Regions from separate parts of the Alkaliphilus sp. B6464 genome, predicted to be linked through region 4. Evidence: a T-box and tRNA genes for the amino acid it is inferred to sense, from the RefSeq annotation. Region 4 holds a T-box; the other regions hold tRNA genes.
What was found. A T-box is a leader RNA that pairs with one kind of tRNA and senses whether it is charged. The one in region 4 lies ahead of tyrS (tyrosine--tRNA ligase), so its partner is inferred to be a tRNA-Tyr.

Region 1: it encodes a tRNA-Tyr, which carries the amino acid that the T-box ahead of tyrS (tyrosine--tRNA ligase) is inferred to sense. The anticodon was not compared.
Region 2: it encodes a tRNA-Tyr, which carries the amino acid that the T-box ahead of tyrS (tyrosine--tRNA ligase) is inferred to sense. The anticodon was not compared.
Region 3: it encodes a tRNA-Tyr, which carries the amino acid that the T-box ahead of tyrS (tyrosine--tRNA ligase) is inferred to sense. The anticodon was not compared.

Annotation. Positions count from the first base shown of each region.
Region 1 covers NZ_CP058557.1:577,918-582,833, reverse strand. Annotated here, with positions in the region: rRNA gene rrf (5S ribosomal RNA) at 1-33, shown strand, start outside; tRNA gene HYG84_RS02825 (tRNA-Asn) at 39-113, shown strand; tRNA gene HYG84_RS02820 (tRNA-Glu) at 119-193, shown strand; tRNA gene HYG84_RS02815 (tRNA-Val) at 200-275, shown strand; tRNA gene HYG84_RS02810 (tRNA-Asp) at 281-357, shown strand; tRNA gene HYG84_RS02805 (tRNA-Thr) at 416-492, shown strand; tRNA gene HYG84_RS02800 (tRNA-Gly) at 498-571, shown strand; tRNA gene HYG84_RS02795 (tRNA-Arg) at 580-656, shown strand; tRNA gene HYG84_RS02790 (tRNA-Gln) at 660-736, shown strand; tRNA gene HYG84_RS02785 (tRNA-Lys) at 741-816, shown strand; tRNA gene HYG84_RS02780 (tRNA-Ser) at 825-913, shown strand; tRNA gene HYG84_RS02775 (tRNA-Ser) at 966-1,057, shown strand; tRNA gene HYG84_RS02770 (tRNA-Pro) at 1,067-1,143, shown strand; tRNA gene HYG84_RS02765 (tRNA-Ile) at 1,169-1,245, shown strand; tRNA gene HYG84_RS02760 (tRNA-Trp) at 1,279-1,354, shown strand; tRNA gene HYG84_RS02755 (tRNA-Pro) at 1,359-1,435, shown strand; tRNA gene HYG84_RS02750 (tRNA-Ile) at 1,441-1,517, shown strand; tRNA gene HYG84_RS02745 (tRNA-Phe) at 1,531-1,606, shown strand; tRNA gene HYG84_RS02740 (tRNA-Met) at 1,611-1,687, shown strand; tRNA gene HYG84_RS02735 (tRNA-Val) at 1,707-1,782, shown strand; tRNA gene HYG84_RS02730 (tRNA-Asp) at 1,788-1,864, shown strand; tRNA gene HYG84_RS02725 (tRNA-Thr) at 1,900-1,976, shown strand; tRNA gene HYG84_RS02720 (tRNA-Tyr) at 1,987-2,071, shown strand; tRNA gene HYG84_RS02715 (tRNA-Gly) at 2,084-2,157, shown strand; tRNA gene HYG84_RS02710 (tRNA-Lys) at 2,217-2,292, shown strand; rRNA gene HYG84_RS02705 (16S ribosomal RNA) at 2,498-4,026, shown strand; tRNA gene HYG84_RS02700 (tRNA-Ala) at 4,088-4,163, shown strand; rRNA gene HYG84_RS02695 (23S ribosomal RNA) at 4,384-4,916, shown strand, end outside.
Region 2 covers NZ_CP058557.1:572,163-577,078, forward strand. Annotated here, with positions in the region: rRNA gene HYG84_RS02625 (16S ribosomal RNA) at 1-1,442, opposite strand, end outside; tRNA gene HYG84_RS02630 (tRNA-Phe) at 1,751-1,826, opposite strand; tRNA gene HYG84_RS02635 (tRNA-Ile) at 1,843-1,919, opposite strand; tRNA gene HYG84_RS02640 (tRNA-Gly) at 1,930-2,004, opposite strand; tRNA gene HYG84_RS02645 (tRNA-Leu) at 2,088-2,170, opposite strand; tRNA gene HYG84_RS02650 (tRNA-Tyr) at 2,183-2,267, opposite strand; tRNA gene HYG84_RS02655 (tRNA-Thr) at 2,278-2,354, opposite strand; tRNA gene HYG84_RS02660 (tRNA-Asp) at 2,413-2,489, opposite strand; tRNA gene HYG84_RS02665 (tRNA-Val) at 2,495-2,570, opposite strand; tRNA gene HYG84_RS02670 (tRNA-Glu) at 2,577-2,651, opposite strand; tRNA gene HYG84_RS02675 (tRNA-Met) at 2,737-2,812, opposite strand; tRNA gene HYG84_RS02680 (tRNA-Leu) at 2,888-2,976, opposite strand; tRNA gene HYG84_RS02685 (tRNA-Asn) at 2,984-3,058, opposite strand; rRNA gene rrf (5S ribosomal RNA) at 3,064-3,180, opposite strand; rRNA gene HYG84_RS02695 (23S ribosomal RNA) at 3,352-4,916, opposite strand, start outside.
Region 3 covers NZ_CP058557.1:2,318,536-2,323,451, forward strand. Annotated here, with positions in the region: rRNA gene HYG84_RS11410 (23S ribosomal RNA) at 1-695, shown strand, start outside; rRNA gene rrf (5S ribosomal RNA) at 867-983, shown strand; tRNA gene HYG84_RS11420 (tRNA-Asn) at 989-1,063, shown strand; tRNA gene HYG84_RS11425 (tRNA-Leu) at 1,071-1,159, shown strand; tRNA gene HYG84_RS11430 (tRNA-Met) at 1,235-1,310, shown strand; tRNA gene HYG84_RS11435 (tRNA-Met) at 1,315-1,391, shown strand; tRNA gene HYG84_RS11440 (tRNA-Glu) at 1,401-1,475, shown strand; tRNA gene HYG84_RS11445 (tRNA-Val) at 1,482-1,557, shown strand; tRNA gene HYG84_RS11450 (tRNA-Asp) at 1,563-1,639, shown strand; tRNA gene HYG84_RS11455 (tRNA-Thr) at 1,724-1,800, shown strand; tRNA gene HYG84_RS11460 (tRNA-Gly) at 1,806-1,879, shown strand; tRNA gene HYG84_RS11465 (tRNA-Lys) at 1,899-1,974, shown strand; tRNA gene HYG84_RS11470 (tRNA-Cys) at 1,994-2,068, shown strand; tRNA gene HYG84_RS11475 (tRNA-Arg) at 2,073-2,149, shown strand; tRNA gene HYG84_RS11480 (tRNA-Tyr) at 2,219-2,303, shown strand; tRNA gene HYG84_RS11485 (tRNA-Leu) at 2,376-2,458, shown strand; tRNA gene HYG84_RS11490 (tRNA-Gly) at 2,543-2,617, shown strand; tRNA gene HYG84_RS11495 (tRNA-His) at 2,626-2,701, shown strand; tRNA gene HYG84_RS11500 (tRNA-Gln) at 2,707-2,783, shown strand; tRNA gene HYG84_RS11505 (tRNA-Lys) at 2,788-2,863, shown strand; tRNA gene HYG84_RS11510 (tRNA-Ser) at 2,873-2,961, shown strand; tRNA gene HYG84_RS11515 (tRNA-Ser) at 3,013-3,104, shown strand; tRNA gene HYG84_RS11520 (tRNA-Pro) at 3,113-3,189, shown strand; tRNA gene HYG84_RS11525 (tRNA-Ile) at 3,217-3,293, shown strand; tRNA gene HYG84_RS11530 (tRNA-Phe) at 3,323-3,398, shown strand; gene HYG84_RS11535 (ribonuclease H-like domain-containing protein) at 3,603-4,637, opposite strand; gene HYG84_RS11540 (S-layer homology domain-containing protein) at 4,821-4,916, shown strand, end outside.
Region 4 covers NZ_CP058557.1:3,314,741-3,319,656, reverse strand. Annotated here, with positions in the region: gene HYG84_RS16880 (5'-nucleotidase C-terminal domain-containing protein) at 1-843, shown strand, start outside; gene tyrS (tyrosine--tRNA ligase) at 963-2,192, opposite strand; T-box leader at 2,262-2,468, opposite strand; gene nuoE (NADH-quinone oxidoreductase subunit NuoE) at 2,698-3,195, shown strand; gene HYG84_RS16865 (NADH-quinone oxidoreductase subunit NuoF) at 3,216-4,916, shown strand, end outside.

The sequences.
Region 1 (4,916 bases), 690 kb from region 4:
GAAGCTGCCTGGGAGAGTAGGTCGCTGCGATATTATGTTCCAGAGTAGCTCAATGGTGGAGCACCCGGCTGTTAACCGGTAGGTTGGAGGTTCGAGTCCTCTCTCTGGAGCCAACTTTGGCCCCTTGGTCAAGCGGTCAAGACACCGCCCTTTCACGGCGGTAACAGGGGTTCGATTCCCCTAGGGGTCACCAAATTTTGGGCGCATAGCTCAGCTGGGAGAGCACCTGCCTTACAAGCAGGGGGTCACAGGTTCAAGTCCTGTTGCGCCCACCAAAATTGGCCTGGTAGTTCAGATGGTTAGAATGCCAGCCTGTCACGCTGGAGGTCGAGGGTTCGAGTCCCTTCCAGGTCGCCAATTTTAATATATTTTTAAAAGGTAACTCAGCATTTGCTGAGTACTGTAATCACAGTATGCTGGTGTAGCTCAGTTGGCCAGAGCAGCTGATTTGTAATCAGCAGGTCGCGGGTTCGAATCCCATCACCAGCTCCATATATGCGGGTGTAGTTCAATGGTAGAACGTCAGCCTTCCAAGCTGATCGCGAGGGTTCGATTCCCTTCACCCGCTCCATTAAACATGTACCTATAGCTCAGCAGGATAGAGCAATGGCCTTCTAAGCCATGTGTCCGGGGTTCGAATCCCTGTAGGTACGCCATAATGGGATATAGCCAAGTCGGTAAGGCAACGGACTTTGACTCCGTCATTCCGCAGGTTCGAGTCCTGCTATCCCAGCCATTTTGACCCATTAGCTCAGTCGGTAGAGCACCTGACTTTTAATCAGGGTGTCCCGCGTTCGAGTCGCGGATGGGTCACCAACAATCAAGGAGAGGTGTCCGAGTGGTTTAAGGAGCTGGTCTTGAAAACCAGTGACTCCGCAAGGGGCCGTGGGTTCGAATCCCACCCTCTCCGCCATTATTATTGCATTATATATAAAATGGGTGTATAATATAGGTATTCTAAAAATGGAGAAGTACTCAAGTAGGCTGAAGAGGACGGTTTGCTAAACCGTTAGGTCGCGTAAGTGGCGCGCGGGTTCGAATCCCGCCTTCTCCGCCATTATACTTTCCGGGTGTAGCGCAGTTTGGTAGCGCACATGGTTTGGGACCATGGGGCCGGGGGTTCGAATCCCTCCACCCGGACCAGTTATATAAAATACTAAAAAAATGAGGGCCTTTAGCTCAGTTGGTCAGAGCATCCGGCTCATAACCGGCAGGTCCGGGGTTCGAGTCCCTGAAGGCCCACCATTTTAAAAATAATTTAAAGTAATGTGTAAATATAGGGGTGTAGTTCAGTTGGTAGAACAGTGGTCTCCAAAACCACGTGTCGTGGGTTCAAGTCCTGCCACCCCTGCCAGTTTCCGGGTGTAGCGCAGTTTGGTAGCGCACATGGTTTGGGACCATGGGGCCGGGGGTTCGAATCCCTCCACCCGGACCAATTGTGGGCTCATAGCTCAGGTGGTTAGAGCGCACGCCTGATAAGCGTGAGGTCGGTGGTTCGAGTCCACTTGAGCCCACCATTTGATTGTACAAGCCCAGATAGCTCAGTCGGTAGAGCAGGGGACTGAAAATCCCCGTGTCGGTGGTTCGATTCCGCCTCTGGGCACCATAATGGCGGCATAGCTTAGTTGGCTAGAGCGTTCGGTTCATACCCGAAAGGTCACAGGTTCGACTCCTGTTGCCGCTACCATGTTTAATCTTATCTATAAGGGCGCATAGCTCAGCTGGGAGAGCACCTGCCTTACAAGCAGGGGGTCACAGGTTCAAGTCCTGTTGCGCCCACCAAATTTGGTCCGGTAGTTCAGTTGGTTAGAATGCCAGCCTGTCACGCTGGAGGTCGAGGGTTCGAGTCCCTTCCGGATCGCCAATTTCAATATAATACATTAAATAGCAAATATTCATGCTGGTGTAGCTCAGTTGGCCAGAGCAGCTGATTTGTAATCAGCAGGTCGCGGGTTCGAATCCCATCACCAGCTCCATTATTTGTACGGAGGGGTTCCCGAGCGGCCAAAGGGGGCAGACTGTAAATCTGTTGTCAACGACTTCGAAGGTTCGAATCCTTCTCCCTCCACCATTAATTTAATATGCGGGTGTAGTTCAATGGTAGAACGTCAGCCTTCCAAGCTGATCGCGAGGGTTCGATTCCCTTCACCCGCTCCATTGAAAACTTGTATTATTTTGCTCATATCAGTTTAGGGGTTTGAGTGATTAAAATATTTGACCCATTAGCTCAGTCGGTAGAGCACCTGACTTTTAATCAGGGTGTCCCGCGTTCGAGTCGCGGATGGGTCACCATTTTTCATAAAACATTTTTAGTAAAGTTTTAAAAACAAGATACGAAAAAAATATTGACATAATATTTTAGATATGATATATTAAACAAAGTCGCCGCAACAAGGCGATGGGGCATAAGCCCTTGAAGAGGTCTTTGAAAACTAAACAGTATAGATTAAGCCAGCAAATAATAAATCCATCTTTAAAAGATGGTACCCAGAAATTTTTTATTAAGAGTTTGATCCTGGCTCAGGATGAACGCTGGCGGCGTGCCTAACACATGCAAGTCGAGCGGAGTTATTTTCAGGAAGCCTTCGGGTGGAATGATTTTAATTTAGCGGCGGACGGGTGAGTAACGCGTGGGCAACCTACCCTGTACAGGGGAATAACAATGGGAAACCATTGCTAATACCCCATAATACCTTTTAGGGGCATCCCTAGAAGGTCAAAGAATTTCGGTATAGGATGGGCCCGCGTCTGATTAGCTAGTTGGTGAGGTAATGGCTCACCAAGGCGACGATCAGTAGCCGGCCTGAGAGGGTGAACGGCCACACTGGAACTGAGACACGGTCCAGACTCCTACGGGAGGCAGCAGTGGGGAATATTGCACAATGGGGGAAACCCTGATGCAGCAACGCCGCGTGAGCGATGAAGGCTTTCGAGTCGTAAAGCTCTGTCCTAAGGGAAGATAATGACGGTACCTTAGGAGGAAGCCCCGGCTAACTACGTGCCAGCAGCCGCGGTAATACGTAGGGGGCAAGCGTTATCCGGAATCATTGGGCGTAAAGGGTGCGTAGGCGGCCCTATGGGTCAGAGGTTAAAGGCTACGGCTCAACCGTAGTAAGCCTTTGAAACTGTAGGGCTTGAGTGCAGGAGAGGAGAGTGGAATTCCTAGTGTAGCGGTGAAATGCGTAGATATTAGGAGGAACACCAGTGGCGAAGGCGACTCTCTGGACTGCAACTGACGCTGAGGCACGAAAGCGTGGGTAGCGAACAGGATTAGATACCCTGGTAGTCCACGCCGTAAACGATGAGTGCTAGGTGTTGGGGGTCAAACCTCGGTGCCGCAGTTAACGCATTAAGCACTCCGCCTGGGGAGTACGTTCGCAAGAATGAAACTCAAAGGAATTGACGGGGACCCGCACAAGCAGCGGAGCATGTGGTTTAATTCGAAGCAACGCGAAGAACCTTACCTGGACTTGACATCCCTCGGACAGCTTTTTAATCGAAGCCTTCCCTTCGGGGACTGAGGTGACAGGTGGTGCATGGTTGTCGTCAGCTCGTGTCGTGAGATGTTGGGTTAAGTCCCGCAACGAGCGCAACCCTTGTCTTTAGTTGCCAGCAGTTCGGCTGGGCACTCTAGAGAGACTGCCGGGGATAACTCGGAGGAAGGTGGGGATGACGTCAAATCATCATGCCCCTTATGTTCAGGGCTACACACGTGCTACAATGGCCGATACAACGGGCAGCCAAGGAGTAATCCGGAGCGAATCCTACAAAATCGGTCCCAGTTCGGATTGTGGGCTGAAACTCGCCCACATGAAGTCGGAGTTGCTAGTAATCGCGGATCAGAATGTCGCGGTGAATGCGTTCCCGGGTCTTGTACACACCGCCCGTCACACCACGGGAGTCGGAAGCACCCGAAGCCAGCTATCCAACCTTTATTGGAGGAAGCTGTCGAAGGTGAAGCCAATGACTGGGGTGAAGTCGTAACAAGGTAGCCGTATCGGAAGGTGCGGCTGGATCACCTCCTTTCTAAGGAGAATTGGCAATCTATACTGTCTAGTTTTGAGGGACTTCTTGTCTTTCAATACATGGGGGCGTAGCTCAGTTGGGAGAGCACCTGCCTTGCAAGCAGGGGGTCAGGAGTTCGACTCTCCTCGTCTCCACCATAGAATACCAATTTAAAGGTTGACATAAAACATTTTATTTGGTATTATATTATTCCGTCTTAAAGACGGTTAAATAGTTCCTTGAAAACTACACAATGTTAGATTATGACCTAACCCGATTTGTGAAACAAATCGAAGGTAGGTCAAACGCAATGAGCATCAAATTTGTGCGACCGTAAGGGAGTAAACAAATTTAGAATGCGAAACTGCGAATAGCTTTGGTCAAGCTAATAAGGGCAGAAGGCGGATGCCTTGGCACCAGGAGTCGATGAAGGACGTGGTAAGCTGCGATAAGCCTCGGGGAGATGCAAGCAATCTTTGATCCGGGGATTTCCGAATGGGGAAACCTACTTAGGTTAATACCTAAGTATCTATTACTCAATCAATAGGTAATAGAAGACATACCAGGGGAACTGAAACATCTAAGTACCCTGAGGAAGAGAAAGAAAAATCGATTCCCTAAGTAGCGGCGAGCGAAAGGGGATAAGCCCAAACCGATAGGGTTTTCTCTATCGGGGTTGCGGACCGGTCATATATGATGACTCATCGTAATAGAAGAGGTTTGGAAAGACTCACCATAGAAGGTAATAGTCCTGTACATGAAACGATGATATTCTAGACCGTGATCCAGAGTACCACGAGGCACGTGAAACCTTGTGGGAAGCAGGGGGGACCACCCCCCAAGGCTAAATACTACCTGGTGACCGATAGCGCATAGTACCGTGAGGGAAAGGTGAAAAGAACCCCGGAAGG
Region 2 (4,916 bases), 680 kb from region 4:
CCAATAAAGGTTGGATAGCTGGCTTCGGGTGCTTCCGACTCCCGTGGTGTGACGGGCGGTGTGTACAAGACCCGGGAACGCATTCACCGCGACATTCTGATCCGCGATTACTAGCAACTCCGACTTCATGTGGGCGAGTTTCAGCCCACAATCCGAACTGGGACCGATTTTGTAGGATTCGCTCCGGATTACTCCTTGGCTGCCCGTTGTATCGGCCATTGTAGCACGTGTGTAGCCCTGAACATAAGGGGCATGATGATTTGACGTCATCCCCACCTTCCTCCGAGTTATCCCCGGCAGTCTCTCTAGAGTGCCCAGCCGAACTGCTGGCAACTAAAGACAAGGGTTGCGCTCGTTGCGGGACTTAACCCAACATCTCACGACACGAGCTGACGACAACCATGCACCACCTGTCACCTCAGTCCCCGAAGGGAAGGCTTCGATTAAAAAGCTGTCCGAGGGATGTCAAGTCCAGGTAAGGTTCTTCGCGTTGCTTCGAATTAAACCACATGCTCCGCTGCTTGTGCGGGTCCCCGTCAATTCCTTTGAGTTTCATTCTTGCGAACGTACTCCCCAGGCGGAGTGCTTAATGCGTTAACTGCGGCACCGAGGTTTGACCCCCAACACCTAGCACTCATCGTTTACGGCGTGGACTACCAGGGTATCTAATCCTGTTCGCTACCCACGCTTTCGTGCCTCAGCGTCAGTTGCAGTCCAGAGAGTCGCCTTCGCCACTGGTGTTCCTCCTAATATCTACGCATTTCACCGCTACACTAGGAATTCCACTCTCCTCTCCTGCACTCAAGCCCTACAGTTTCAAAGGCTTACTACGGTTGAGCCGTAGCCTTTAACCTCTGACCCATAGGGCCGCCTACGCACCCTTTACGCCCAATGATTCCGGATAACGCTTGCCCCCTACGTATTACCGCGGCTGCTGGCACGTAGTTAGCCGGGGCTTCCTCCTAAGGTACCGTCATTATCTTCCCTTAGGACAGAGCTTTACGACTCGAAAGCCTTCATCGCTCACGCGGCGTTGCTGCATCAGGGTTTCCCCCATTGTGCAATATTCCCCACTGCTGCCTCCCGTAGGAGTCTGGACCGTGTCTCAGTTCCAGTGTGGCCGTTCACCCTCTCAGGCCGGCTACTGATCGTCGCCTTGGTGAGCCATTACCTCACCAACTAGCTAATCAGACGCGGGCCCATCCTATACCGAAATTCTTTGACCTTTTAGGGATGCCCCTAAAAGGTATTATGGGGTATTAGCAATGGTTTCCCATTGTTATTCCCCTGTACAGGGTAGGTTGCCCACGCGTTACTCACCCGTCCGCCGCTAAATTAAAATCATTCCACCCGAAGGCTTCCTGAAAATAACTCCGCTCGACTTGCATGTGTTAGGCACGCCGCCAGCGTTCATCCTGAGCCAGGATCAAACTCTTAATAAAAAATTTCTGGGTACCATCTTTTAAAGATGGATTTATTATTTGCTGGCTTAATCTATACTGTTTAGTTTTCAAAGACCTCTTCAAGGGCTTGTGCCCCCTCGCCTTGTTTCGGCGACTTATTTAATATATCACATCTGAAATATTATGTCAACGTTTTTTTAATTTATTTTCAAACTTTTAAATTCCAACTATATAACTACTTTTTACTATGACAACCTTTGAAATATAGATATACTATATAAAATAAAAAGATAATTATAATTTTAGTGAAAATAAAAAAAGAGACTTGTATCATTCAATCTCTTCATTGGTGCCCAGAGGCGGAATCGAACCACCGACACGGGGATTTTCAGTCCCCTGCTCTACCGACTGAGCTATCTGGGCCTGTTTATTATTTAAATGGTGGGCTCAAGTGGACTCGAACCACCGACCTCACGCTTATCAGGCGTGCGCTCTAACCACCTGAGCTATGAGCCCATAAATAAATTGGAGCGGAAGACGGGACTCGAACCCGCGACCCTCGCCTTGGCAAGGCGATGCTCTACCACTGAGCCACTTCCGCATGCTTCAATCACCCAAATTAAAAATTTGGTGTGAGTGGAGTACTCAGCACTAACTGAGTTTCCTTGAAATATTTTAATATAATGGTGCGGGTGAAGGGAGTCGAACCCCCACGGTTGCCCGCTAGATCCTAAGTCTAGTGCGTCTGCCAATTCCGCCACACCCGCATATTAAATTAATGGTGGAGGGAGAAGGATTCGAACCTTCGAAGTCGTTGACAACAGATTTACAGTCTGCCCCCTTTGGCCGCTCGGGAACCCCTCCGTACAAATAATGGAGCTGGTGATGGGATTCGAACCCGCGACCTGCTGATTACAAATCAGCTGCTCTGGCCAACTGAGCTACACCAGCATACTGTGATTACAGTACTCAGCAAATGCTGAGTTACCTTTTGAAAATATATTAAAATTGGCGACCTGGAAGGGACTCGAACCCTCGACCTCCAGCGTGACAGGCTGGCATTCTAACCATCTGAACTACCAGGCCAATTTTGGTGGGCGCAACAGGACTTGAACCTGTGACCCCCTGCTTGTAAGGCAGGTGCTCTCCCAGCTGAGCTATGCGCCCGAAATTTGGTGACCCCTAGGGGAATCGAACCCCTGTTACCGCCGTGAAAGGGCGGTGTCTTGACCGCTTGACCAAGGGGCCAAAATGGTTGCGGGGACAGGACTTGAACCTGTGACCTTCGGGTTATGAACCGAACGCTCTAGCCAACTAAGCTATGCCGCCAAAATGGTTGCGGGGACAGGACTTGAACCTGTGACCTTCGGGTTATGAGCCCGACGAGCTACCAACTGCTCCACCCCGCGATATGTTTCAATCATCTAAATCTTTGATTTAGTTTGATTGGAATACTCAGCATTAGCTGAGTTTCATTTTAAAAATGGTGCCGAAGACCGGAATCGAACCGGTACGATCTTGAAGGACCGCAGGATTTTAAGTCCTGTGCGTCTGCCAGTTCCGCCACTTCGGCACACTTATGGCTCCAGAGAGAGGACTCGAACCTCCAACCTACCGGTTAACAGCCGGGTGCTCCACCATTGAGCTACTCTGGAACATAATATCGCAGCGACCTACTCTCCCAGGCAGCTTCCCGCCAAGTACCATCAGCGCTGAAGGGCTTAACTACTGTGTTCGGTATGGGAACAGGTGTGACCCCTTCGCTATTGCCACGATATTGCAATCACCCAAATCTTTGATTTGGTGTGAATGGAGTACTCAGCGTTAGCCGAGTTTCCTTCAAATTAAAATCAAGTTGTATTTCAACTGGATTTTAATCATACCACTTTAATAAGTAATATGTCAAGAGAAAATTATTCCCTCAAAACTATACAATGTTAGAATATATTTGGTCAAGCCCTCGACCTATTAGTACCTATCAGCTAAGTACATTGCTGCACTTACACCCTAGGCCTATCAACCAAGTAGTCTTCTTGGGGTCTTACCTCCTTACGGAGTGGGAAATCTTATCTTGAGGGGGGCTTCGTGCTTAGATGCCTTCAGCACTTATCCCTTCCGCACTTAGCTACCCAGCGATGCTCTTGGCAGAACAACTGGTACACCAGAGGTGCGTCCATCCCGGTCCTCTCGTACTAAGGACAGCTCCTCTCAAATTTCCTGCGCCCGCGACGGATAGGGACCGAACTGTCTCACGACGTTCTGAACCCAGCTCGCGTACCACTTTAATGGGCGAACAGCCCAACCCTTGGGACCTACTACAGCCCCAGGATGTGATGAGCCGACATCGAGGTGCCAAACCTCCCCGTCGATGTGGACTCTTGGGGGAGATAAGCCTGTTATCCCCGGGGTAGCTTTTATCCGTTGAGCGATGGCCCTTCCACTCGGAACCACCGGATCACTAAGCCCGACTTTCGTCCTTGCTCGACCTGTATGTCTCGCAATCAAGCTCCCTTTTGCCTTTACACTCTACGCACGATTTCCGACCGTGCTGAGGGAACCTTTGGGCGCCTCCGTTACTTTTTGGGAGGCGACCGCCCCAGTCAAACTGCCCACCTGACAGTGTCCCAAGACTGGATTCACAGTCTATGGTTAGAACTTCAGTACTACAAGAGTGGTATCCCAACGATGACTCCACTGAGACTGGCGTCCCAGCTTCTAAGTCTCCCACCTATGCTGTACATGTAGCACCGAAATCCAATGTCAAGTTGCAGTAAAGCTCCACGGGGTCTTTCCGTCCTGTCGCGGGTAACCAGCATCTTCACTGGTATTACAATTTCACCGGGTCTATTGTTGAGACAGCGCCCAAATCGTTACGCCTTTCGTGCGGGTCGGAACTTACCCGACAAGGAATTTCGCTACCTTAGGACCGTTATAGTTACGGCCGCCGTTTACTGGGGCTTAAGTTCATTGCTTCGCAGATGCTAACAATTCCCCTTAACCTTCCAGCACCGGGCAGGCGTCAGCCCCTATACGTCGTCTTTCGACTTAGCAGAGACCTATGTTTATGGTAAACAGTCGCTTGGGCCTATTCTCTGCGGCCGGTTGAGGCTTACAGAGTAAATCTTTAACCAAAACCGGCTCCCCTTATCCCGAAGTTACGGGGTCATTTTGCCGAGTTCCTTAACAATAGTTCTCCCGATCGTCTTAGGATTCTCTCCTCACCTACCTGTGTCGGTTTGCGGTACGGGCACCTAGAAATCTCGATAGAAGCTTTTCTCGACAGTGTGGAATCAGCCAGTTCGCTACTTAAATTTCGCTCCCCATCACTTCTCAGGATTAATGTTAAAAGGGATTTGCCTCTTCTAACTCCCTACCAGCTTAGACGCACACAACCAACGGTGCGCTGAGCCTATCCTACTGTGTCACTCCATCTCTCAAACGATTTTAGGTGGTACAGGAATTTCAACCTGTTGTCCATCGCCTACGCCTTTCGGCCTGGGCTTAGGTCCCGAC
Region 3 (4,916 bases), 1.0 Mb from region 4:
ACTGTGAATCCAGTCTTGGGACACTGTCAGGTGGGCAGTTTGACTGGGGCGGTCGCCTCCCAAAAAGTAACGGAGGCGCCCAAAGGTTCCCTCAGCACGGTCGGAAATCGTGCGTAGAGTGTAAAGGCAAAAGGGAGCTTGATTGCGAGACATACAGGTCGAGCAAGGACGAAAGTCGGGCTTAGTGATCCGGTGGTTCCGAGTGGAAGGGCCATCGCTCAACGGATAAAAGCTACCCCGGGGATAACAGGCTTATCTCCCCCAAGAGTCCACATCGACGGGGAGGTTTGGCACCTCGATGTCGGCTCATCACATCCTGGGGCTGTAGTAGGTCCCAAGGGTTGGGCTGTTCGCCCATTAAAGTGGTACGCGAGCTGGGTTCAGAACGTCGTGAGACAGTTCGGTCCCTATCCGTCGCGGGCGCAGGAAATTTGAGAGGAGCTGTCCTTAGTACGAGAGGACCGGGATGGACGCACCTCTGGTGTACCAGTTGTTCTGCCAAGAGCATCGCTGGGTAGCTAAGTGCGGAAGGGATAAGTGCTGAAGGCATCTAAGCACGAAGCCCCCCTCAAGATAAGATTTCCCACTCCGTAAGGAGGTAAGACCCCAAGAAGACTACTTGGTTGATAGGCCTAGGGTGTAAGTGCAGCAATGTACTTAGCTGATAGGTACTAATAGGTCGAGGGCTTGACCAAATATATTCTAACATTGTATAGTTTTGAGGGAATAATTTTCTCTTGACATATTACTTATTAAAGTGGTATGATTAAAATCCAGTTGAAATACAACTTGATTTTAATTTGAAGGAAACTCGGCTAACGCTGAGTACTCCATTCACACCAAATTAAAGATTTGGGTGATTACAATATCGTGGCAATAGCGAAGGGGTCACACCTGTTCCCATACCGAACACAGTAGTTAAGCCCTTCAGCGCTGATGGTACTTGGCGGGAAGCTGCCTGGGAGAGTAGGTCGCTGCGATATTATGTTCCAGAGTAGCTCAATGGTGGAGCACCCGGCTGTTAACCGGTAGGTTGGAGGTTCGAGTCCTCTCTCTGGAGCCATAAGTGCGCCGAAGTGGCGGAACTGGCAGACGCACAGGACTTAAAATCCTGCGGTCCTTCAAGATCGTACCGGTTCGATTCCGGTCTTCGGCACCATTTTTAAAATGAAACTCAGCTAATGCTGAGTATTCCAATCAAACTAAATCAAAGATTTAGATGATTGAAACATATCGCGGGGTGGAGCAGTTGGTAGCTCGTCGGGCTCATAACCCGAAGGTCACAGGTTCAAGTCCTGTCCCCGCAACCAATTTGGCGGCATAGCTTAGTTGGCTAGAGCGTTCGGTTCATACCCGAAAGGTCACAGGTTCGACTCCTGTTGCCGCTACCAATTAATATTGGCCCCTTGGTCAAGCGGTCAAGACACCGCCCTTTCACGGCGGTAACAGGGGTTCGATTCCCCTAGGGGTCACCAAATTTTGGGCGCATAGCTCAGCTGGGAGAGCACCTGCCTTACAAGCAGGGGGTCACAGGTTCAAGTCCTGTTGCGCCCACCAAAATTGGCCTGGTAGTTCAGATGGTTAGAATGCCAGCCTGTCACGCTGGAGGTCGAGGGTTCGAGTCCCTTCCAGGTCGCCAATTTTAATATATTTTTAAAAGGTAACTCAGCATTTGCTGAGTACTGTAATCACACCAAATCAAAGATTTGGGTAATTACAGCATGCTGGTGTAGCTCAGTTGGCCAGAGCAGCTGATTTGTAATCAGCAGGTCGCGGGTTCGAATCCCATCACCAGCTCCATATATGCGGGTGTAGTTCAATGGTAGAACGTCAGCCTTCCAAGCTGATCGCGAGGGTTCGATTCCCTTCACCCGCTCCATTTAATTCGAAAATAACAGGGTCCATTAGCTCAGTCGGTAGAGCACCTGACTTTTAATCAGGGTGTCCCGCGTTCGAGTCGCGGATGGATCACCATGATTAAGTAATTTAAGATGGCGACATAGCCAAGTGGTAAGGCAGAGGTCTGCAAAACCTTTATTCCCCAGTTCAAATCTGGGTGTCGCCTCCAAAATGCGCTCATAGCTCAGCTGGATAGAGTGTCTGACTACGAATCAGAAGGTCGGGAGTTCGAATCTCTCTGGGCGCACCATCTGTTTGTTGATGTAGATTGATTGTATAAACAAATTGAGATTTATGATTAACGATACAATATAAATATGGAGGGGTTCCCGAGCGGCCAAAGGGGGCAGACTGTAAATCTGTTGTCAGCGACTTCGAAGGTTCGAATCCTTCTCCCTCCACCATTTTAAAAAGAAACTCAGTGAATGCTGAGGACTCTAATTACATCAAATCAAGGATTTTAGTAATTGAAATATGCGGGTGTGGCGGAATTGGCAGACGCACTAGACTTAGGATCTAGCGGGAAACCGTGGGGGTTCGACTCCCTTCACCCGCACCATTATTGTAAAACGTTTCAAGGAAACTCAGCTAATGCTGGGTATTCAACTCACACCAAATTTAAAAAATTGGGTGATTGAAGCATGCGGAAGTGGCTCAGTGGTAGAGCATCGCCTTGCCAAGGCGAGGGTCGCGGGTTCGAGTCCCGTCTTCCGCTCCATTATTATGGTGGATGTAGTCAAGTGGTTAAGACACAGGATTGTGGCTCCTGCACTCGTGGGTTCGACTCCCATCATCCACCCCAAGTTTTGGGATATAGCCAAGTCGGTAAGGCAACGGACTTTGACTCCGTCATTCCGCAGGTTCGAGTCCTGCTATCCCAGCCATTTTGACCCATTAGCTCAGTCGGTAGAGCACCTGACTTTTAATCAGGGTGTCCCGCGTTCGAGTCGCGGATGGGTCACCAACTAATAATGGAGAGGTGTCCGAGTGGTTTAAGGAGCTGGTCTTGAAAACCAGTGACTCCGCAAGGGGCCGTGGGTTCGAATCCCACCCTCTCCGCCATTATTATTGCATTATATATTAAATGAGTGTATAATGTAGATATCCTAAAATGGAGAAGTACTCAAGTAGGCTGAAGAGGACGGTTTGCTAAACCGTTAGGTCGCGTAAGTGGCGCGCGGGTTCGAATCCCGCCTTCTCCGCCATTTTAAATCCGGGTGTAGCGCAGTTTGGTAGCGCACATGGTTTGGGACCATGGGGCCGGGGGTTCGAATCCCTCCACCCGGACCAGGTACAATTATATACTCATAAAAGTGAGGGCCTTTAGCTCAGTTGGTCAGAGCGTCCGGCTCATAACCGGCAGGTCCGGGGTTCGAGTCCCTGAAGGCCCACCATTTTCATTGTACAAGAAAGTACAAAACAAGCCCAGATAGCTCAGTCGGTAGAGCAGGGGACTGAAAATCCCCGTGTCGGTGGTTCGATTCCGCCTCTGGGCACCAGAAAAAGAACTGATATTTTATGTATCAGTTCTTTTTATTATTGTTTAATGAGGCTCTTTGTCAATAGTTGGGGTAGGATTATCAGTAATCCTGCTCCATTATTGCATTTGAGCCTATTTTAATATGAGCATAGGGTTCTACATGTTTTTGGGTACACTAAATAAACCTAACTAAAATATAGGAACTTTATGGTATTTATATTTATTATTTAGGGAATATAGATTTTAAAATAATAGAAAGCAGTTCTCCTATTAAGTGAATGTTAAGATGTCCGCCGAGCTTTAAAATCATCAGTCTATTGGGAAAGTATTTTTCGCTATAATAATCACTTTTATTAAATAGTGATTTAGATAAATTAAAATTTTCTAAATTAATATAACTACATTTTTCTCCAGTAGATAGATAACCTTCAAATAATGGAATTTCAATATTGAACTCGCCATTATAGGGATGCCATTCGAAATTAAAGTTAGATCCATAATATATAACATCTAGTATATCTTTAAAGCTTTCAGTAAGTCCTTTTATATGTAAAAAACCCTTCTTAATTAATATATTTTTAGGATATACATTGAAATTAATTTTTTTAGAATTATAATTTACAATTATCTCTTTTCCTATAATGTCGTATTTTTCAATGGAAATACTATCAAAAACAGTAAGTAGCTTATTTAAATAATAAATATCTTCATAATTATGAAGTAATATTGTTTTTTCAACACTAGGTGAAGGATTTTTAACATATTCCTTGTATAACAGCACACTATCTTTTCCGCTAATAGTATCCTTTCTATTAATTCCTACAAAACGCTCAACAGTTTTTAGTTTAAAATTTTCTAATGGAAGTTGCTTTTTTTCCTTTCTAAGACACTGCAGTATATCAATATGTTTAATATTATCAAAATTCCATTCTAACTTATTAAACATAAAACGTTCTTTTAGAAAAGGTATATCAAATGTCGCGCCATTATAGGTAATAACATAGGGGAAATTTGTAAAAATATTGGAGAATTCTAGTAAAATACTAATTTCCTCATTAGGATTTTCTGCAAAAAATTGTTTTAATATAATAGTATCGTTTACATTATATAAAATCCCAATCAAAATAACTTGATGATACTTTCTACTAAGTCCTGTTGTTTCAATATCTATTACACAATACTCAGTTGTATTAAATATTTCTCCTAAGTTCTTTGGTAATATAGTTCTATCCTCTACTTCAAATGTTTTAATTTTCATGATTACCTCCTAACTTCTCTTTACTAAATATAATATCAAAAACTAGTAAGCCAATCAAAAACTAAATGATATTTAGACTTTTTTATGGGTAATAGAAATGTAATATAGCTGTAATGTTATTGGTAGAGGTTATATGATAATATTAATAATGGAATATTTTACAATATTAAGGATGGTGATTTTATGAAGAGAATTGTTATGTTATTAATAGTAGCTTTAATATTGTTATCTAGCTTTCAAACGGCTATGGCATATACATATTATATTGATATTTTAGAG
Region 4 (4,916 bases):
ATAGCAGAAGGACAAAATGAAATTTTATCTGAAGTAATAGGGGAAGCAAAGGTGCGATTAGATGGAGAAAGAGAAGTGTCAAGAGGTAAGGAAACTAATTTAGGAAACTTAGTTGGAGATATATTCTTACACTGGACAGATGCAGATATTGCATTAGTAAACGGTGGAGGGATTAGAACTTCAATAGAAGCAGGTAGTATTACAACTGGAGATGTTGTTGCTGTATTCCCATTTGGAAATACTTTAGTTGTAAAAAAACTAGATGGTGCGGCTATTAAGGAGGCTTTAGAGCATGGGACAAAATCTTATCCGGAGTTAGCAGGTGGATTCCCTCATGTAGCAGGAATGAAATATGCAATTGATCTTTCTAAACCAGTAGGAGATCGTGTTGTAGATATAACCGTAAATGGAGATCCTTTGGACTTAAATAAACAATATACTGTGGCTACTAATGATTTTATTGCTGCTGGTGGGGATGGGTATACAATGATTGCTGCTGGAGAACTAGTTCAAGAAATGATGACTATGGATGAGGCGGTAATTAACTATATAAAAGAAAAGAAAGTTGTAGAGTCTAAATTAGAAGGACGAATTTTAGTTAAAGAAGTAGAAGAACAAAAAGAAGAGCGAGTAGAAGTAGTAGAAGAAGTAAAAGAAGTAAAAGAAGAGGTAGTAAAACCAGTTGTAAAAGAACCTATTGTTTATATTGTTAAGTCAGGAGATTGGTTATCAAAGATTGCTATTAAACACAATGTAACTTGGCAAGAATTACAAAAAATCAATAATATTAAAAATGCAGATTTAATTTTCCCAGGACAAAAAATAATAATTCCTGCTAGCTAATAAAAATAAAACTTAGCATAATAACAAATAAAGGAGTAGTGGATTTCCATTACTCCTTTTAAATATTCATTATATAGCTAAAATCTTTAATACATAGATTATATTAGCATTAAATATTTTTAGTCGATTAATCTAATTTGATGGTAAGTTTTTTTACCTTTTTTAATCATTAATGTATCATCTTTAAAGAAATCAAGTGTGACTAAAGTATTAATATCAGTTATTTTCCTATCATTAATAACTATTCCACCTTGTTGTATTAGACGTCTACCTTCTCCACGAGATGGAATCAACTCAGCTTTAGATAGTAGAGTAATAACGTCTATACCATCTGTAAATTCACCTTTAGAAATCTCAGTTGATGGAACAGATCCACCTAGAGCACCTTCACCAAATAGGGATTTTGCAGCTTCTTCTGCTTTTTTAGCTTCTTCTTCTCCATGTACTAACTTTGTAACTTCAAAGGCAAGAACCTCTTTGGCTTTGTTTATTTCAGCACCCTCAAGAGAACCTAGTCTTTTTACCTCATCCATAGGTAAAAAAGTAAGTAGAGAAAGACAGTTTTCAACATCAGCATCTGCAACATTTCTCCAGTATTGGTAGAACTCAAAAGGAGATGTTTTCTTAGGATCTAACCAAACTGCTCCAGATTGAGTTTTGCCCATTTTTTGACCTTCACTTGTAGTTAGTAGTGTAAAGGTCATTCCATATGCAGATTCACCTTCAACTCTTCTAATTAAGTCAGCACCTGCAATAATATTCGACCATTGATCATCTCCACCTAATTGCAGACGACAACCATATTTTCTAAATAACTCTAAAAAATCATAGGATTGCATAATCATGTAGTTAAATTCAAAGAAAGATAATCCTTTTTCCATTCTATTTTTAAAGCATTCTGCTGTTAACATTCTATTAACAGAGAAGTGTCTACCTATTTCTCTAATAAAGGAAACATAGTTTAAGTCCAATAACCAATTAGCATTGTTTTCTACAATGGCGTTACCTTCTGATAAATCGATTAATCTTTTACTTTGTTCAATAAAACAATTAACATTATGCTGAATTGTTTCTGGGGTCATCATTTGCCTCATATCAGTTCTTCCAGATGGGTCCCCAATCATTCCAGTACCACCACCTGCCAAGAATATAGGTCTATGCCCTGCTTTTTGAAGATGTGCCATAGCCATGAGCTGTACAAAATGACCTACATGTAAGCTATCTGCTGTTGGGTCAAAACCTATATAGAAAGTAACTTTCTCTTTACCTAACATCTCTCTAATTTCATCTTCATGTGTAAATTGTTTAACAAAACCACGTTGTTTTAAAACGTCAAAAACATTTTCCATTTTAAATCCTCCTCTTTAAATTCGTAAAAAGTATATTTTTCTATACAAAAATAAAAGGGCTATCTAGTCCTAAAGGACGAGATAACCCGTGGTACCACCTTAATTTACATCAAATAGATGCCTCAATCCATTATAACGGATGGAAACCGGCGAAGCTTTTAACTTCACAACTCCAGAATGTAATTCATCTTACCATGTACTATAGATCTTTCACCAGCCGATCTACTCTCTAGAATTGTAACCATGGGGACTACTTATTTCTTTCAATGTTTTAACAGTTAGTAGATATTTTGCCCTATTATATCATAAATTAGTCAATAATACAAGACTGTTTTATAAAATAAAGATATTGTTATTTTTACAACAATATGCGAAATATTTTAAATATACTGAATATTAAATTGAATTATGCAATAAATTTGATATAATAAATTAATAGCATTTTAAGATAGACATTGAAGATTATTTTACAAATTTAAAATATAAAAAGGATGGAGGGATTAATATGATGGATAATCAAAACTGTTGTTGTAATTATGCTGAAAGCAACAATAGCCTTATTATGGCTAAAGAAGAATTAAGAGCTTTTAAAGAAATGGAAGGAGGATTAATACCAGCACTACATAAGGTACAAGATATTTATGGATATCTTCCAGAGGAGGCTTTAAAGCTTATATCTGAAGAATTAGATGTACCCATAACTGATATTTATGGAGTAGCTTCTTTTTACTCTTTGTTTTCATTGGTGCCTAAGGGTAAGCATGTAGTAAGTGTATGTTTAGGCACTGCATGCTATGTTAATGGTGCTCAAAAAATTCTAGATAGATTAAGTGAGGAGTTAGAAGTAAAAGTAGGAAAGACAACTAGGGATGGTAAGTTTACCTTGCAATCAACAAGATGTATAGGTGCTTGTGGATTAGCACCAGTAATAATGATAGATGAAAAGGTATATGGAAGGGTAATCCCTAATGATATTCCAAAGATATTAAAGGATTTTGAATAAGGCCAAAGGGGGGATAAATAATGAAGTCTATTGAAGAATTAAATGAAATAAGGCAAAGTACTAAAATGCTAGTTAACCAAGGACAGGATAGAACTAATCCAAGAATAGTAGTTGGTATGGCCACTTGTGGAATAGCTGCAGGTGCAAATCTAGTGTTAGATACAATAATGGAAGAAGTAAGAAATCTGAATATTGCTGATGTAACTGTTGCACAAACAGGATGTATTGGTGTTTGTAGGCTAGAGCCTATAGTTGAAGTTATTATGCCAGGGGAAGATAAGATTACTTATGTTGAAATGACTCCTGAAAAAGCTAAGAAAGTAGTAAATCAACATATTAAAGAAGGTAAGGTTGTAGAGGAATATAATATACTTTTATCTCAAGATGAGGAACACAAAATATATAAATCCTTAAACGATGTAGATTTTTATAAAAAACAATTTAGAGTCGCTCTTAAAAATTGCGGTGTAATAGATCCTGAGTCAATAGATGAATATATTGCAGTTGATGGGTATAAAGCTTTAGAAAAAGTGTTATCGGAGATGAAGCCTAAGGAAGTAGTAGATTTAATAAAACAATCAGGTTTGAGAGGTAGAGGAGGTGGAGGATTTCCAACAGGATTAAAATGGGAATTTACTGCCAAGGCTCAAGGGGATCAGAAGTATGTAATATGTAATGCTGATGAGGGAGATCCAGGAGCATTTATGGATAGATCCATATTGGAAGGTGATCCTTATACGGTGTTGGAAGCCATGACAATAGCGGGTTATGCTATAGGTGCAAATAAAGGATATATTTATGTAAGGGCAGAGTACCCTATGGCAGTTAAGAGATTAGATAAGGCTATAATTAAGGCGAAGGAATATGGATTATTAGGTCAAAAAATATTTAGAACTAATTTTGATTTTGATTTAGAAATAAGACTAGGTGCTGGAGCCTTTGTATGCGGCGAAGAAACTGCTCTTATACATTCAATAGAAGGAGAAAGAGGAGTGTCAACTCAAAAACCACCCTTCCCAGCTAATAGTGGACTTTGGGGAAAACCAACATTAATAAATAACGTTGAGACCTTTGCGAATATAACTCAAATAATATTAAAAGGGCATGAGTGGTTTAAGTCTATAGGTACCGAAAAGAGTCCTGGCACTAAGGTTTTTGCACTTGGGGGTAAAATAAATAATCCAGGATTAGTAGAAATACCAATGGGGACACCTTTAAGAGATGTTATATACGAAATAGGGGACGGAATACCAAACAATAAGAAATTTAAGGCAGTTCAAACTGGAGGACCTTCTGGAGGATGTATACCAGCAGAACTTTTAGATTCACCTATTGATTATGATACTTTAATTGCCATTGGCTCTATGATGGGTTCTGGTGGAATGATAGTAATGGATGAAGATAATTGTATGGTTGATGTTGCTAAATTCTTTTTAGAGTTTGTTGCTGATGAGTCTTGTGGCAAATGTACACCTTGTAGAATTGGAACTAGAAGACTCTTTGAATTATTAGAAAAAATAACATCAGGAAATGGAAGCACTGCAGATATAGATAAATTAGAAAATCTTTCTCGTGAAATAAAGGCTACAGCTCTATGTGGATTAGGCCAGACAGCTCCAAATCCTGTTCTATCTACTCTACGGTATTTTAGAAATGAATATAGTGCTCATGTTAATAAAGAGTGCCCAGCAGGAGCATGCCAATCTTTAATAAGTTATGTG